DNA from 2 places in the Sphingomonas silueang genome. Region 2 is predicted to be linked to the other one. Evidence: riboswitches for the same ligand, from Rfam matches in the RefSeq annotation. Region 2 holds a riboswitch; the other holds the start of a gene.

Region 1 (7,682 bases), on a different contig from region 2:
CGCTGGCGCTGACCGACGGGCAGGTGATCCCGCTGCTGGCGCTGTCGGCACTGCTCTATTTCGGGGGGCAGTTCGTCGCGCTGCTGCTGAGCGCCACCGCCGGCGCCGTGTCGGCCGGTGGCGGCAATCCGGTGACGCATGCGATGCTGGCGGCGGCGGTCGCGGCGGTCGGCGCGGCGATGTCGATCGCCTTCACCCTCGTCCGCGCGACCGTCTATCAGGGACTGGCCAGCAAGGGATAATGCGGCGCGGCGTCGGCGGGCAGGATGCCGGTGGCGCGCGGATCGGCGAAGGTCTCGATCGTGCGCTGGTAGGGCACGAACCCCGAGGCGCGGTAGAAGCCGAGCGCGCGGGGGTGGTCTAGCGTGCAGGTGTGCACCCATACCCGCGTGACGCCCGGCCGCCATGCCAGCGCCAGCGCATGCGCCATCAGCCAGCGGCCATGGCCCTGTCCCGCCAGTTCGGGGATCAGCCCGACATAGGACAGCTCGCATTCGCCCGCCCGGCGGTCGTCGAGTTCGAGCATGCCGACCTCCAGCCCCGCGCGATCCGCCACCGCCCAGATGCGCACGCCCGGATCATGGACGATCGCCGCCAGCGCATCGTCCGCCATGACCAGGCGCGAGAACCACAGCCACGGCCCGCCCACCCGGCGGAACAGCGCGCGGTAACGCTCGATCGCCGGCGCCTCCCACCGCACGAGCCGGAGCGGCGAGGGCGGCATCGGTGCGGGCCGGGGCCGCTGCCGCATTTCGAGGGAGGTGACGATCGTCGCGACCTCATCGGGCTTCACCGGGAGCAGCGCCACGGCGTCAGTTCCACGTCGCGAGCGGGGGCAGGCTCATCAGGATCGCATCGATATTGCCGCCGGTCTTGAGCCCGAACAGCGTGCCGCGATCATAGACGAGATTGAATTCGGCATAGCGTCCGCGCCACTCCAGTTGCCGCGCGCGATCGGCATCGTCGAACGGCGTCGCCATGCGCCGTCGCACCAGTTCGGGGAAGATGCGCAGGAACGCCTCGCCGACATCACGGGTGAAGGCGAAGTCGGCATCCCAGTCGTTCGAGAGATGATCGTAGAAGATGCCGCCGACGCCGCGATGGACCCGCCGGTGCGGGATGTAGAAATAGTCGTCGGCCCATGCCTTGAACCGGGGGTAATGCGCCGGATCATGCGCGTCGCACGCCGCCTGCATCGCGACGTGGAAGTCCCTGGTATCCTCCGGATAGGGGATCGGCGGGTTGAGGTCCGCGCCGCCGCCGAACCAGCGTTTGGTGGTGCACAGGAAGCGCGTGTTCATATGCACCGCGGGCACATGCGGATTGGCCATGTGCGCGACTAGGCTGATGCCGGTCGCGAAGAAGCGGGGGTCTTCGGCCGCGCCGTGGATCGACTTGGCGAATTCGCCCTCGAAGCTGCCGCCGACCGTCGAGACATTGACCCCGACCTTCTCGAACACCTGCCCCTGCATCACCCCGCGCACCCCGCCGCCGCCGGGCGCGCCGGACGGATCGGTGCGGTCCCACGGGGTATAGGCGAAGGCGGCGTCGGACCCGGCCTCGCGCTCGATCCCCTCGAACGCGGCGCAGATCCGATCGCGCAGGGATTCAAACCAGTTGCGGGCGGCGGCTTGCTGTTCGTCGAGCGGTGGCATGGCGCGCGCTTTGCGGCGGCGGGGGGCAGGGGTCAATGGGGCGGATCGTCCTACCCTCGGGCGGGTGCGACCGGCACGATCATCGGCCCGTCCGGCCCCGCGCCGAACCACGCGCGCACGCCGAACACCGTTGCGAGATGTTCGGGCGTCAGCACCGCCGCCGGAGCACCGTCCGCCACCAGTCGTCCGTGATCGAGCAGCAGCAGCCGGTCGCACAGCCGCGCCGCCAGCCCCAGGTCGTGGAGCACGGCGATCACCAGCGCGCCGCCGTCCGCCTCGGCGCGCAGCAGCGACGCGACCTCGATCCGGTGGCGCGGGTCGAGGGCGGCGAGCGGCTCGTCGACGACCAGCGCCGACGCCCCCTGCGCCAGCGCGCGGGCGAGCAGCACCCGCGCGCGCTCGCCGCCCGACAGCGTGGTCGCGTCGCGTGTCCTGAGGTCTTCGACCGCCACCCGCGCCATTGCCGCATCGATCGCCGTCCGGTCCGCGTCACCGAGCCTGGAGAAGGGGGCAAGGTGCGGCAACCTCCCCAGCGCGACGACCCGCTCGACCGCCAGCGGCCAGTGCAGCACCTGCCCCTGCGGCAGATAGGCGACGGCGCGCGCGATCGCGGCGGGGGGCAGGGCGGCGATCGGCTGACCGTCGATCGTCACGCTGCCGGTGCCGCGCACCAGCCCGGTCAGCGCGCGGGCGAGCGTCGATTTGCCCGCGCCGTTGGGGCCGACGATGCCGACGAAACTGCCGGGCGCGAAGGTCGCCGACACCTCGCGGAGCGCCACCTGTCGCCCGAGCGTTACCGACAGCGCATGACAGGCGATCGTCACCATTGCCGCCGTTCCCGCATCAGATGGATCAGGAACACCGGCACGCCGAGCAGCGCGGTGACGACGCCCAGCTTCAACTCGGTCGGCGTCGGGATCAGGCGTACCGCCGTGTCGGCCAGCGTCAGCAGCGCGGCGCCGGCCAGCGCCGAGGGCAGCAACGTCGCCGAGGGCGAGCGGTCGGTGAAGGGCCTGACGAAATGCGGCACGATCAGCCCGACGAAGCCGATCGCTCCCGATACCGCCACCGCCCCGCCGACTCCGATCGCGACGCCCAGCAGCAGGCGCAGCCGGACCCGCGCCAGATCGACGCCCAGCGCCCGCGCGCCGTCCTCGCCGAGGCTCAGCGCATCGAGCGCGCGCCCGTCCCACAGCAGCAGCGCGGCACCGACCGCGACGCAGGGCAGTGCGATCCAGACGTGCCGCAGCGAGCGGTCCTCCAGCGATCCGAGCAGCCATGTCGCGATCTCCATCGCCGCGAACGGATTGGGCGACAGGTTGAGCGCAAGGCTGATCCCCGCGCCCGCCAGCATCGACACCGCGATCCCCGCAAGGATCAGCGTCAGCGCGCTCTCCCCCCGTCCGGCCAGCACGAACAGCAGCACCAGCGCGACGACCGCGCCGAGGATCGCCAGCAGCGGCAGCGCGAGCGGCTGTGTGGCGGCGAACCCGAAATACAGCGCGACGACCGCCCCCAGCGCCGCACCGTTCGACGCGCCGAGCACCGACGGTTCGGCCAGCGGATTGCGCAGATACCCCTGCAACGCCGCCCCGCCGATCCCGAGCATGCCGCCCACCAGCAGCGCGACCAGCGTGCGCGGCAGGCGGAGCTGGAACACGATGGTGGCCGCGATCGGGTCGTGGCCGCTCGCAGCCGCAAGGAAGCGACCGATGCCCAGCGGAACCGGCCCGATGCAGAGCGATGCGGCGGCGGCAAGAATGCAGCCGAGCAACAGGACGAACCGCATCAGATCCTCCCCGGCACGGGGAGGGGGACCAGCCGCAGGCTGGTGGAGGGGGCTATCCCCGATCGCAACCGTCGTGGCGCAGGACACCCCCCTCCACCACCGCTTCGCGGCGGTCCCCAGCATCGGGCCGGATCGTCCCCCGGACGATCCTCGACCATGCGGGGCATGGTCGACCCGATGCTCCCTGCCGGGGAGGATCGGGGGGTTGCGCCCGCAACACATTCGCCCCCAATGGCGCGATGCGTTCCGCCCTGCTGCCGCTCCTCCTCGCCGCCTGCACACCTGCGGCTATCGCCCCGCCGCGCCACGATCCCCCGCGCCGGATCGTCTCGCTGAACCTGTGCGCCGATCAGCAGTTGCTGGCGCTCGCCGATGATGCGCAGATCGCCGGGCTGACCCGCCTGTCGCGCGATCCGGCGATGTCGGCGGGGGCGCGGCGCGCCGCCCGCCTGCCGGTGATGGATGCGAGCGCCGAGGATCTGCTCGCGCTGCAACCCGATCTCGTGCTGACCGATGCCGGGTTTCCGGCCCCGGCGCTCGCCGCGCTGCCGCAAGCGGCGTTCCGCACGGTGCCGCTCGGCTGGGTCGCGCGCTACGACGACATCGTCGCGCAGTTGCGGCAGGTGGGCGATGCGGTCGGCCACCGCGACCGCGCCGAGGCGCTGGTCGTGCGGATGGACCGCGCGCTGGCAACGATCGACAAGGCGGCGGGCAAGGGCCGGATCGCCGCCGATTACCAGCGGCGCGGCTTCCTGACCGGCAGCGGCACGCTGGTCGACGAACTGATGGGGCGGGTTGGCCTCGTCAACCTCGCCACCCAGTTGGGCAAGCCCGCACTGTCGCAACTGGCGCTGGAGGAGATGGTCGCCGCGCACCCCGACCTGATCCTGCGCAGCGAAAGCGCGCAGGTGGTGGATCGGGGGACCGAACTGCTTGCCCATCCCGCGATTGCCGGGGTCGCCCGCGCCGACCTGCCGCAGGCGTGGACGGTGTGCGGCGGCCCGGCCTATGTCCTCGCCGCCGAACGGCTGGCCCGTACGCTGGCGCGTCGGGGCTGATCGGCGGCGGGGCGACACCGCGTCAGAACCCGGCGCGGATGCCGGCATAGGCACCCCGGCCCGGCGCGCGATAGGTGAACACCTCCTCGTATTTGGCCGCGAAGATATTCTCGACGCGGGCAAAGGCGGTCAGCCGGTCGGCGATCCGGGCATCGGCGGCAAGGTTCACCAGCACATAATCGTCCAGACGCACGCGCGGCCCCAAGGGCAGGTTGGTGAAGTTCGAATCGAACGTCTTGCCGTTATAGCGCGCAGTCAGCGTCGCGCCGAAACCGTCGTCCGCTGCCCGCCACGTCAGGTTCGCCGATCCGATGTGCGGCGGGCGGCGCACTTCCTCCGCCCCCGCCTCGACCGCGTCGAGATAGGTATAGGCGAGGTCGGCGACGAAGCCTGCGCCCAGCGGCGCATGGGCGAAGGCCTCGATCCCGCGCTGGCGCGAGCGGGTGGCGCGGTTGGCCGGGGAGACGACGAAGCTGGGCGAGAAGGTCGAATAGATCTCGTCGCGCAGGACCGAGCGGAACAGCGTCGCACCGACGCGCACGCCGGGGGCGGGGGTCAGGTCGATGCCGCCCTCGATCCCTTCCGACTTTTCCGGCTTCAGGTTCGGATTGCCGATGAAGCTGCGCGGATCGAAGCCGAACAGTTCGTAGTTGGTCGGGTTCTTGATCCCCGATCCCGCCGCCGTGCGCACGCGGATCAGCGGCGACAGCGCATAGCTGCCGCGCACCCGCCATGTCGTCGCATCCTCGAACCGGTTGTTCAGGTCGCGGCGGATCGACGCGCCGAACCCGGCTTTGTCGCCGACGCGCAGGTCGTACTCGCCGACGATGCCGGTGTTGTCGGTGCTGCGCCCGAGATTGGCGGGGGAGGGCGCGAAGACGGCGACCGAGCGGAAACGCTCGCGCTCGAAATCGGCGGCGAGGGTGAAGGCGTGGGTCAGCGTGCCGTCGACGAGGCGATAGGTCGAATCATACGCCGCCTTGAACCGCTCGCCGCGATTGTCGGAGGTCAGGTCGCCCGCGGTACGGCTGTTGCGGTGCGTGTCGTTCAGCTGCACGGTCGCCGCCTGCGTCCACGCGCCGTCGAACAGGTCGAGTTCGGCACGACCGAGGCCGAGGAAGCTGCGCGAGGTCGTCGTGTCGTCGCCGTCCACCACGAAGCCGTAGGTCGGCGAGGTGAAGTCGAAGTCCTGCGGGTTGGTATCCGCCTGCAACCGCGCATAGCGCCCGGTCGCGAACAGGCGGAGATTGGGGGCGAGTGCATAGGCCAGCTTGCCCGCGAACTGGCGGTTGTCCGCGCCCAGGTTACGATCGCCAATGCCGCGCCGCGCGGAGGGCGTGCCGCCGGTGCTGTTGAACGCGCCCGACACGACATAATCCAGCCCGCCGGTAACGCCGCCCAGCCGGGCCGCGCCGCCGACGGTATCGAAGGTGCCGCCCTCGATCCGGCCGCGCACGCCCGGTGCGTCCGCCCCGTTGGCGGTGATGTAATGCACCACGCCGCCGATCGCGTCCGAGCCATAGGTCGCCGACTGCTGGCCGCGCAGCACCTCGATCCGGGCCACGTCGTCGGCGATCAGCGTCGCGAAGTCGAACTCGCCGAGGAACGGGTCGGACGCCTCGATCCCGTCGATCAGGACCAGCGTGTGGTTCGCCTCCGTCCCGCGCAGGCGCAGCTGGGTGAAGCCGCCGACCCCGCCCGAGCGGCTGACCGACACGCCCGGCACGTCGCGCAGGATGTCGGAGACGACCCGCGTCTGGCGGTTCTCCAGCGTCTGCGCGTCGAGCAGCGTATAGGACGAGCCGAGCAGGTCGGCGGGTGTGCCGTCCAGCGCGCGGGTGCCGGTGACGATGATCGGATCGGTCGCGTCGTCGGCGGCCTCGCCCGGCAGCGCCTGGGCAAAGGCGGAGGAGCCGGCGAGCAGCGCGGCAAGGGTAAGCGTGGTCTTCAACATGCGTGTTCCCCGGGGTGCGGACAGGAGCGCGACGGGCGGGGAACGGGCGGCCAGGCCCGGACAGGAAAGCACGGCTCCGGCGGCACCCCCGCGCGTGGAAACCGGCGACTCCCCCGCATGCGGCCCCGCCGCATCGAGTTTCGTCGCTCCACACGGAGAACCGGCCCCGGTCTCCGCTGGACCTCGGGCAGAAGCGACCACGCGCCGGCAGGTCTCCTGGCTCGCGGGTCGTCGCAATCGCGCTCCCACCTTCCCGGTTTCCCAGTGGCTGCCGTGTCGGATGTCCGACCGGCGTGGAGGCGTGCTCACCGCTTACAGTTGCAGGGACAGCCGCGGCATTGGGGATGAGAGCCCCGCACCGCATTCCCGTTTCAAGCCCCGAAGGGCACCGGCGTGCCACGATCCGCCGACATGGCCGCCGGATCGCCGCGCGCCTCTAGCCGGGCGGTGCCTGCGTGGCAAGCATCAGGCTGGAAGCGCATGAGGTAATCGGTGTCATTCCGACAGGCGATCACCGTTCGGCAGAATGCTTCACGATCGCATAGTGAAAGGCCGTACCATCTATCGGAACGATATATTCCGGGCACGCAACGCCGCGGATTTCCGCGGTCTGGCGTGACCGGCGCTTTTCCGGGCGAAAAACGGGTCGACGCGATCGATGCCGCACAGTAGGACGATTGCAGACCGTTTCGCATCGCAGGACCGGGGCTGGCCGTCGGGCCATTGATACCGGTTACCAAGGGAGAGAATCATGTTCGACCGCACCTATTACGCCACGCATCCCGACATGATGGAATGCGTGTCCAACGAGGAACTGCGCGACCGCTATCTGATCGACGGCCTGTTCCGCACCGGCGAATGCGTGCTGAACTACACCCATGCCGACCGGTTCGTGATCGGCGGCGTCGCGGTGGGCGACACGCCGGTCAAGCTGCCCGCGCAGACCGAGCCGAAGTCGGCGGAGGGACATCCCTTCCTCGAACGTCGCGAGATGGCGGTGGTGAACGTCGGCGAGGCCGAGGGCACCGTGACCGTCGACGGCGAGGTGTTCACGCTCGGCAACAAGGACTGCGTCTACGTCACCATGGGCGCGACCGACGTCGAGTTCGGCGGCGCGGGTGCGCGTTTCTACATCGCGTCGTGCCCGGCGCATAAGGGCTTCCAGACCCGCAAGCTCGGCATTGCCGACGCCAACGCGCTCGACCGCGGCAGCCTCGAGGAATCGA
Region 2 (7,682 bases):
CCGCGACCATGTTCGGCGCGGGCGTGGCGCACCGCCGCCGTCTGCGGGAAGGATCCGATGGTGGTGGTGGGGAAGGGGGGCAGGTCGAGCACCGCCGCCTGCGCCGCGATCCGCGCCGGGTGGTCGGATGCGCGGGCGTACATCGCCGGGGTGACGGCGGCGGTACGGGCGGCGACCGCTGCGTCATGGATGCGCGGCGACACGCGGCGGGCGGCGGCGGCGCGGGCGGCATCGGCCAGCGCGTCGGCGACGCTCTCGCGCCCTTCGTTCAGCGCCTCCTTCAGGATCGCCAGCGCCTCGATCTTCTGCACCGCGAACGCCAGCCACTGGCGCAGTTCGTCGTCGAGCTTCGGTTCCGCCGTCAGGTCCACCGGGACATGCAGCAGCGAGCAGGAGGGGGCGAGGATCACGTCGCGCGCGGCGGCTACGGCCTCGATCCGTTCCAGCACCGCGTCGAGATCGGCGCGCCACACGTTGCGCCCGTCGATGACGCCGAGCGACAGCAGCAGGTCGCGCGGTGCTGCGGCCAGCACCGCGTCGAGCTGTTCGGGCGCGCGCACCAGATCGACGTGCAGCCCCGCCACCGGCAGCGCGGCGGCGAGCGACAGATTATCCTCCAGCCCGCCGAAATAGGTGGCCAGCATCAGCTTCGGCCCGGCGCGCGACAGCCGGGCATAGGCGCGGGTGAAGGCGGCGCGTTGCCGTTCGGTCAGGTCCAGCACCAGCAGCGGCTCGTCGATCTGCACCCACTCCGCGCCCGCCTGCGCCAGTGCGGCCAGCAGGTCGACATAGCAGGCGAGCACCGCGTCGAGATGGTCGAGCGGATCGACCCCGCGCCCCTTGGCCAGCGCCAGCCACGTCACCGGCCCGAGCAGCACCGGACGGGTCGCGATCCCCTGTCCTTGCGCCTCGCGGAAATCGCCGAGCGGCTTGGCGGGGTCGAGCACGAAGCGCTGGTCCGCGGTCAGTTCGGGGACCATATAGTGATAGTTGGTGTCGAACCATTTGGTCATCTCGCACGCGGTCACGTCGCCGTGCGCGCAGGTGCCGCCGTTGCCGGTGCCGCGCGCCATCGCGAAGTAGGTGGCGAGGCCGTCGCCCGCGTCGCGGTAGCGCGCCGGGATCGCGCCGAGCATGACGCTGGTGTCGAGCACATGGTCGTAGAGCGAGAAATCGCCCGACGGCACCCAGTCGACGCCGAGGTCGCGCTGCCGCGTCCAATGGGTGCGCCGCAGGTCGGCGGCAGCATAGGCGAGTTCGGTGGCGGTCGTCTTGCCCGACCAGTGGCTTTCGAGCGCGAATTTAAGCTCGCGGCGTGCGCCGATGCGGGGGAATCCCAGCGTGGCGATGGTGACGGTCATTGCTTCATACCCCGTGTGAAGGGCGGGCGAGCAGGACGGGCACGCGCGCGACCGCGCGGACGGTGACGACCGGCCGCGGGGATGCAGGCGACCGATCCGACATCCCCGCCGGTGGACGTTATCGCGTCGAGGGCAGGTCTCCTGGCTCGCGGGTCGTCGCGCACGGTCGGGCCTTCCCGGCGGATCGCTCCGCCAGTGACGCATGATGACCGCCGCTCGCCGCTTACAGTTGCGGGGGCAGCGCCGGCCTTGGCCCTGCAAGGGCCGCACCGGCTTCCCGTCTTAGCTCCGCCGGTCCGGTGCGGATCGGCGAAGAACCTTCGACAGCGGCGATATCCACGATCGCGACCGGATCGTCAATCAGGATATAAAGACTTCGTTATATCGTAAAATGGCGTTCGCGCGTACTGCGCCGCAGGATCGCCCAGCCGAGCACGCCCGACAGCAGCGACCCGCCGAGCACCCCGATCCGCACCGAATCCATCACCGGTCCCTCGCCGAACGCCAGGCCGCCGATGAACAGGCTCATCGTGAAGCCGATCCCGCACAGCACCGTCATGCCCCAGAGCTGGCGGACGTTCGCCCCCGCGGGCGGCGGAGCGAAGCCGAGCCGCGTCAGCAGCTGCACGGTCGCGAATATCCCGGCCTGCTTGCCGAGGAACAGCCCGGCGATGATCCCGATCGGCACCGGCGCGATCAGGATCGCGGGCGTCAGTCCGGCGAACGACACCCCGGCATTGGCGAAGCCGAACAGCGGCAGCACGAGGAAGGTGACCCATGGCTGAAGCCCGTGCTCCAGCCGTTCGAGCGGCGGCACGGCGCCGGGCGTCCGCAGCGGCACGGTCAGCGCCACCGCGACCCCGGCCAGCGTCGCATGCACCCCCGACAGCAGCACCGCGACCCATATCCCGGTCCCGATCACCGCCCATGGCCACAGCGACCGCACGCCTGCACGGTTGAGCGCCACCAGCAGCGCCAGCCCGGCCACCGCCAGCCCGAGCGGGACCAGCGCGATCGAACCGGTATAGAAGATCGCGATCACCACGATCGCCAGCAGATCGTCGATCACCGCGATCGCGGTCAGCAGGATCTTCAGCGACAGCGGCACGCGCGATCCCAGCAGCGCGACGATGCCGAGCGCGAAGGCGATATCGGTCGCCGCCGGTATCGCCCAGCCGCGCGCGGTCGGCATGCCGCCGTTGAACGCGGTGTAGAGCAAGGCGGGAACCACCATCCCCGCCACCGCCGCCGCCCCCGGCAGGATGCGCTGCGACCAGGTGGCGAGCTGGCCGAGCAGCAGTTCGCGCTTCACTTCCAGCCCGATGAGCAGAAAGAACAGCGCCATCAGCCCGTCGTCGATCCAGTGGCGGGCGGTCAGCGGCCCGACATGCTGCTCCAGCATCGCGGCATAGAGCGGTGCGAGCGGCGAATTGGCGACCGCCAGCGCCAGCACCGCCGACAGCAGCAACAGGATGCCGCCGGTCGCCTCGCCGCGCAGCAGCCGGTGGATGCCCCGGGGGGCGACATGGGGCATCGCGATAGTCCTGTGGTGGTGGTGCGAACCCCGCATCCCTATCGCGCGGGGGGCGGCGTTCCTATACCCCCTCGGCACAACCGGTTTGAAAGGCCAGCCGCATGTCGTTGCCCGACCCGCATATATTGATCGTCGGCGGCGGGGCGTCGGGCACGCTGCTCGCGCTCAACCTGCTGCGGCAGGAGGGGCCGCGCGTCACGCTGGTCGAGCGGCGGACGGCGCAGCTCGCGCGCGGCGTCGCCTATAGCGCGGCGGACGACAGCCATCTGCTCAACGTCCGCGCCGCCAACATGAGCGCCTTTCCCGACGATCGCGACCATTTCGTCCGCTGGCTGGGCGCGCGCGGGCTAGGCGGTCCGACCAGCTTCGTGCGGCGCACGGTCTACGGCGCCTATCTCGCCGACCTGCTGGCCGGGGCGCGGGCGCAGGCACCCGACCGGCTGATGCTGGTGACGGGCGAGGTCGTCGCGCTGGACGACGGTGCGGATACGGTGACGGCGCGTTTCGCCGACGGAACGCACGCGACGTTCGATCGGGCGGTCCTCGCGCTCGGCAACCTCCCGCCGCATGCGCCCGAGGGGATCGACCTGTCGGCGCTGCCGCCCGGCGTCTATCGCGACGATCCCTGGGCGGGGGATATCGCCGAGGGCCTTGCCCCCGGCGATGCGGTGCTGCTGCTCGGATCGGGGCTGACCGCAGTCGATGCCGCGCTGCTGCTCGACCGGCGGGGGTTCCGCGGAACCGTCACCGCGCTGTCGCGCCGGGGGTTGCGCCCGCGGGTCCATGATCCCGAACAGCCGCCGGTCGATCCGGCGCGCGAGAAGCCTGCGCGCACCCTGTCGGCGCTGGTCCGCGAGGTGCGCGGCGAGGCGGCGCGCAGCGGCTGGCGCGGTGCGGTCGACGCGCTGCGACCGGTCACGCAACTGCTGTGGGCCGGGGCGGACGCGGGCCAGCGGCGGCGGTTCCTGCGCCATCTCCGCCCCTTCTGGGACGTGCATCGCCACCGCCTCGCGCCGGAGATCGGCGCGGCGATCGACGCGCTGGTCGCCGCCGGGCGGCTGCGCTTCCTCGGCGGGAAGGTGCAGGCGGTCGCCGCCGACGGCCGGTGCGCGACCGTGACGTGGCGACCGCGCGGGTCGGACGCGCGGCGGACCGAAGCCTTCGCCCGCATCGTCAACTGCACCGGTCCGCAGGGCAATCTGCTGCGCAGTCCCGAGCCGCTGCTGCGCCAGCTGACGGCGGCGGGCATCGTCCGGCCCGATGCCTGTCGGCTGGGGATCGACGTCGATGCCGCCACCCGCGTGGTGGCGGCGGACGGGCAGGCGCACCCCCGGCTCCACGCGATCGGCCCGATGACGCGCGGCATGTGGTGGGAAGTGGTCGCGGTGCCCGACATCCGCGTCCAGTGCGCGACGCTCGCCCGCGCGCTCTCCAACGCCCATTGGGTCGGCGGCGAGGGGCTGTAGCGCCGGACGCGCTTGCCTTTGCGCATATCCTATCAGTATAGTGGGATTATGAGCAAGGCGATCAGGCGGGTCGAGTGGCCCACGCTGCTGCTGGCGACGGCGGTCTATGGCGGCTGGGCGGCGGTGACGCTGTGGTGGGCGGTGCTGCCGGTCCCGCTGCTGGTGGTGCTGGGCGGCTGGTTCCTCGGCTGGCACGGGTCGTTGCAGCATGAGACGATCCATGGACACCCGACGCGGGTGCGCTGGATCAACGATGCGATCGGCGGCGTGCCGCTGTCGCTGTGGTTGCCGTACGGCGTGTATCGCCGGACGCATATCGCGCATCACCGCTCGCCCGAACCGACCCATCCGCATCATGATCCGGAGTCGCGCTACGTCGCGGGTGACGGACTGACCGCGCGCCTCGCCCGGATGCGCGCGACGCTGCTCGGGCAGATGCTGCTGGGGCCTGCGGCGGCGATCCTGCTGTTCCTGTCCGGCGAGGTGCGCCGCGCATGGCGCGAACCCGCCGCCTTCGCGCGCGAATGGGGGCCGCACCTGATCGGGGTCGCGCTGGTGCTCGTCTGGCTGGACGCGGTGGCGCTGCCGATCGCGACCTATCTGCTGTGCTTCGTGCTGCCGGGGCAGGCGGCGTCGCTGCTGCGCGGGTTCGCCGAGCATCGCGCCGACGCCGCCGGGCCGTCGCGCGCGGCCACCGTCACCTCGCACGGGCCGCTGGCGCTGCTGTTCCTCAACAACAACCTGCATGCCGCACACCATGCCTTTCCCGCCGCGCCGTGGTATCGCCTGCCGTTGCTGGAGCGGATGCGGACCGATCGGGCGGAGCCGCGCTATCGGGGGTATCGCGAGGTGGTGCGCCGCTTCGCGCTGCGCCCGCACGACCGGGTGCTGCATCCGGCGCTGGCGGCGGGCGACCATGGCTGAGATCGCATGGCTCGGCATGTACGACCACCCCGGCCAGCATGCCGCGAATGACGCGCTCTGGGCGGGGATCGCCGAAGACCTGCGGTTGCGCGGCGTGCGGGGGGTGCCCGCCCGGCTGACGCGCGGCGTGGGGACCGGGGAGGTGTGGTCGCATCCCGGCCTGCTGCTCGGCATGATCTGCACCCGGCCATGGGCCTTGGCGCATGACCGGCTGCGGCTGCTCGGCCATCCGGTCTATGCCGGGACGGCGACGCCGGGCACGCATCGCAGCCGGATCGTGGTGCGGCGCGACGATCCCGCGCGCGCCCTTGCCGACCTGCGGGGACGGCGGGTGGCGATCAACGACGCGGGATCGAACACCGGCATGGCGCTGCTGCGCGACCGGATCGCACCGCTGGCAGGCGGCGCGCCGTTCTTCGCCCCGGTGATCGAAACCGGCGCGCATGCCCGCAGCGCGGAGGTGGTGGCCGGGGGGCGGGCGGACGTGGCCGCGATCGACGAAGTGACCTTCGCCGCGCTCGCCCGCTTCGCGCCCGACGTGACCGGCGCGCTGCGCACGCTCGACTGGAGCGCGCCTGCCGCGACCCCGGCGTTCGTCACGGCGGCCACGACGCCGCCCGAGGTCGTCGCCCGTCTGCGCTCCGGCCTCGACCGGGTGCTCGCCGATCCCGTGCTGGCCGAGGCGCGCGCGGTACTGGGCCTGACCGGGATCGTGCCGAGCCGCGCCGACCTGCGCGCGCATGTCGCCCGACAGGATGCGGCGGCGGCAGCGGCGGGCTATCCTGCGCTCGCCTGAGCGCTACCGCCTGTCCGGAGTGGAGTCGGGGGACGTGCCGCAAGCGCTGCGCAGGGTGTCTCGACTGCGCTCGACACGAACGGTGGTGTGGTCGAACGACGCGCTATCGCTTGGTCACCACCGCTTCGGGTTGCAGCACCAGACTGCCCGGCGCCACGTCGCTCAGCAGCCAGACGTTGCCGCCGATCACCGTGCGGTCGCCGATCCGCACCCGGCCGAGGATCGTCGCCCCGGCATAGATCAGCACGTCGTCGCCGATGATCGGATGCCGCGCCTCGCGCTCGGCCAGCGGACCGCGCGGGGGTTCGTGGCCGTTCGGTCGCCGCCCGCGCCCGCCGAGCGTGACATGCTGGTACAGCCGCACCCGCGCGCCGATCACCGCCGTCTCGCCGATCACCACGCCGGTGCCGTGGTCGATGAAGAAGCTGGGGCCGATGGTGGCACCCGGATGGATGTCGATCCCGGTGCGTTCGTTGGCCAGTTCGGACACGATCCGCGCCACGATCGGCGCGCCGAGCGAATCGAGTTCATGCGCGATGCGGTGATGCAGGATCGCGGTCGCGCCGGGATAGCAGATCAGGATCTCGTCCACGCTGCGCGCCGCCGGATCGCCGCGAAAGATCGCCGCGACATCGGTGTCGAGCAGCGAGCGGATGCGCGACAGCGTGCCCGCGAACAGCCGCACCACCTCGCCCGCGCGGCCCGGTTCGGCAACCAGCCCCTGCACATCGTGCCAATAGGCGAGTTCCTGCTCGACCTCGCCCGCGATCAGGTCCAGCGCGGTGGCGATGCGATCGGCGACGAAGCCGTCCTCCGCCGCCGCATCGCCCCGGAACCGCCCGAGCCGCGCCGGGAACAGTGCCTCGGCCAGCAGCCGCACCGCGCGGTCGAGCGGATCGCGCGCGGGGAAGCGTTCGGGTGCCGGGCGGCTGGGCTGGGCATGGCGCCATGCCGCCCGCGCCGCCGCCAGCGCGCGGGTCGCGTGCGTCACGGCACGATCGCGTTCGGGGTCGAGGGTCATGCGCGGTCCTTCCAGACAAAAAGGCGGCCGGACGACGGATCGCCCGGCCGCAAGGCTACGCTGGTCGCTTAGGGAGCTACACCGAGCGTCGCAGGACACGGGCGGCGGGTGCCGCCCGCGAAGGTCAGAGGGCGGAATTGCCGATGGCGTTGCCGAGCGGTTCGGGCGCGGGCAGGTCCGCGCCGTTCAGCGTGCCCGCGTCATTGCCGAACGCCTCGTCCGCATAGGTGGCATCGTTGGCCAGCAGCGTATCGTTGGCGGGCAGTTCCTCGACGTTGCTCAGGTTCGCCTCGGCGGTCGCGCCGTTGTCGACCGCGTTCGATCCCGAACAACCGGCGACGCCCGCCGCCAGCACCAGCCCGAATGCCGCAAGTACAGTCTTCAAAATTCGTCTCCCGAATATCGCCGGTCGCGTTCGCCGACGGCGTCGCGAGCCGCCCCCGTTGGCGGTGCGGTCATCCTAGCCGGATGCGGCTGCGGTGCACCATTCCTATTCTTTTGGTAGGATAATGTTTATCTTTAGCCGGGCCGGGATGCGGCCCCAAGAAAAGCTACGCTGCGACAAACCGGAATCGAGTTT

Evidence for each region. A riboswitch is a leader RNA that binds a small molecule or an ion and turns the genes downstream of it on or off. The one in region 2 is predicted to bind cobalamin.
Region 1: another riboswitch for cobalamin. It lies ahead of ABLE43_RS16105 (TonB-dependent receptor plug domain-containing protein); the one in region 2 lies ahead of metE (5-methyltetrahydropteroyltriglutamate--homocysteine S-methyltransferase).

Annotation. Positions count from the first base shown of each region.
Region 1 covers NZ_JBDZDK010000019.1:44,499-52,180, forward strand. The annotation lists gene ABLE43_RS16075 (hypothetical protein) at 1-242, shown strand, start outside; gene ABLE43_RS16080 (GNAT family N-acetyltransferase) at 218-808, opposite strand; gene hemF (oxygen-dependent coproporphyrinogen oxidase) at 813-1,655, opposite strand; gene ABLE43_RS16090 (ABC transporter ATP-binding protein) at 1,706-2,482, opposite strand; gene ABLE43_RS16095 (FecCD family ABC transporter permease) at 2,476-3,444, opposite strand; gene ABLE43_RS16100 (ABC transporter substrate-binding protein) at 3,684-4,502, shown strand; gene ABLE43_RS16105 (TonB-dependent receptor plug domain-containing protein) at 4,525-6,456, opposite strand; cobalamin riboswitch at 6,646-6,864, opposite strand; gene kduI (5-dehydro-4-deoxy-D-glucuronate isomerase) at 7,208-7,682, shown strand, end outside.
Region 2 covers NZ_JBDZDK010000033.1:26,315-33,996, forward strand. The annotation lists gene metE (5-methyltetrahydropteroyltriglutamate--homocysteine S-methyltransferase) at 1-1,361, opposite strand, end outside; cobalamin riboswitch at 1,476-1,698, opposite strand; gene nhaA (Na+/H+ antiporter NhaA) at 1,741-2,895, opposite strand; gene ABLE43_RS20050 (FAD/NAD(P)-binding protein) at 2,997-4,361, shown strand; gene ABLE43_RS20055 (fatty acid desaturase) at 4,410-5,285, shown strand; gene ABLE43_RS20060 (phosphate/phosphite/phosphonate ABC transporter substrate-binding protein) at 5,278-6,081, shown strand; gene epsC (serine O-acetyltransferase EpsC) at 6,185-7,102, opposite strand; gene ABLE43_RS20070 (hypothetical protein) at 7,227-7,487, opposite strand.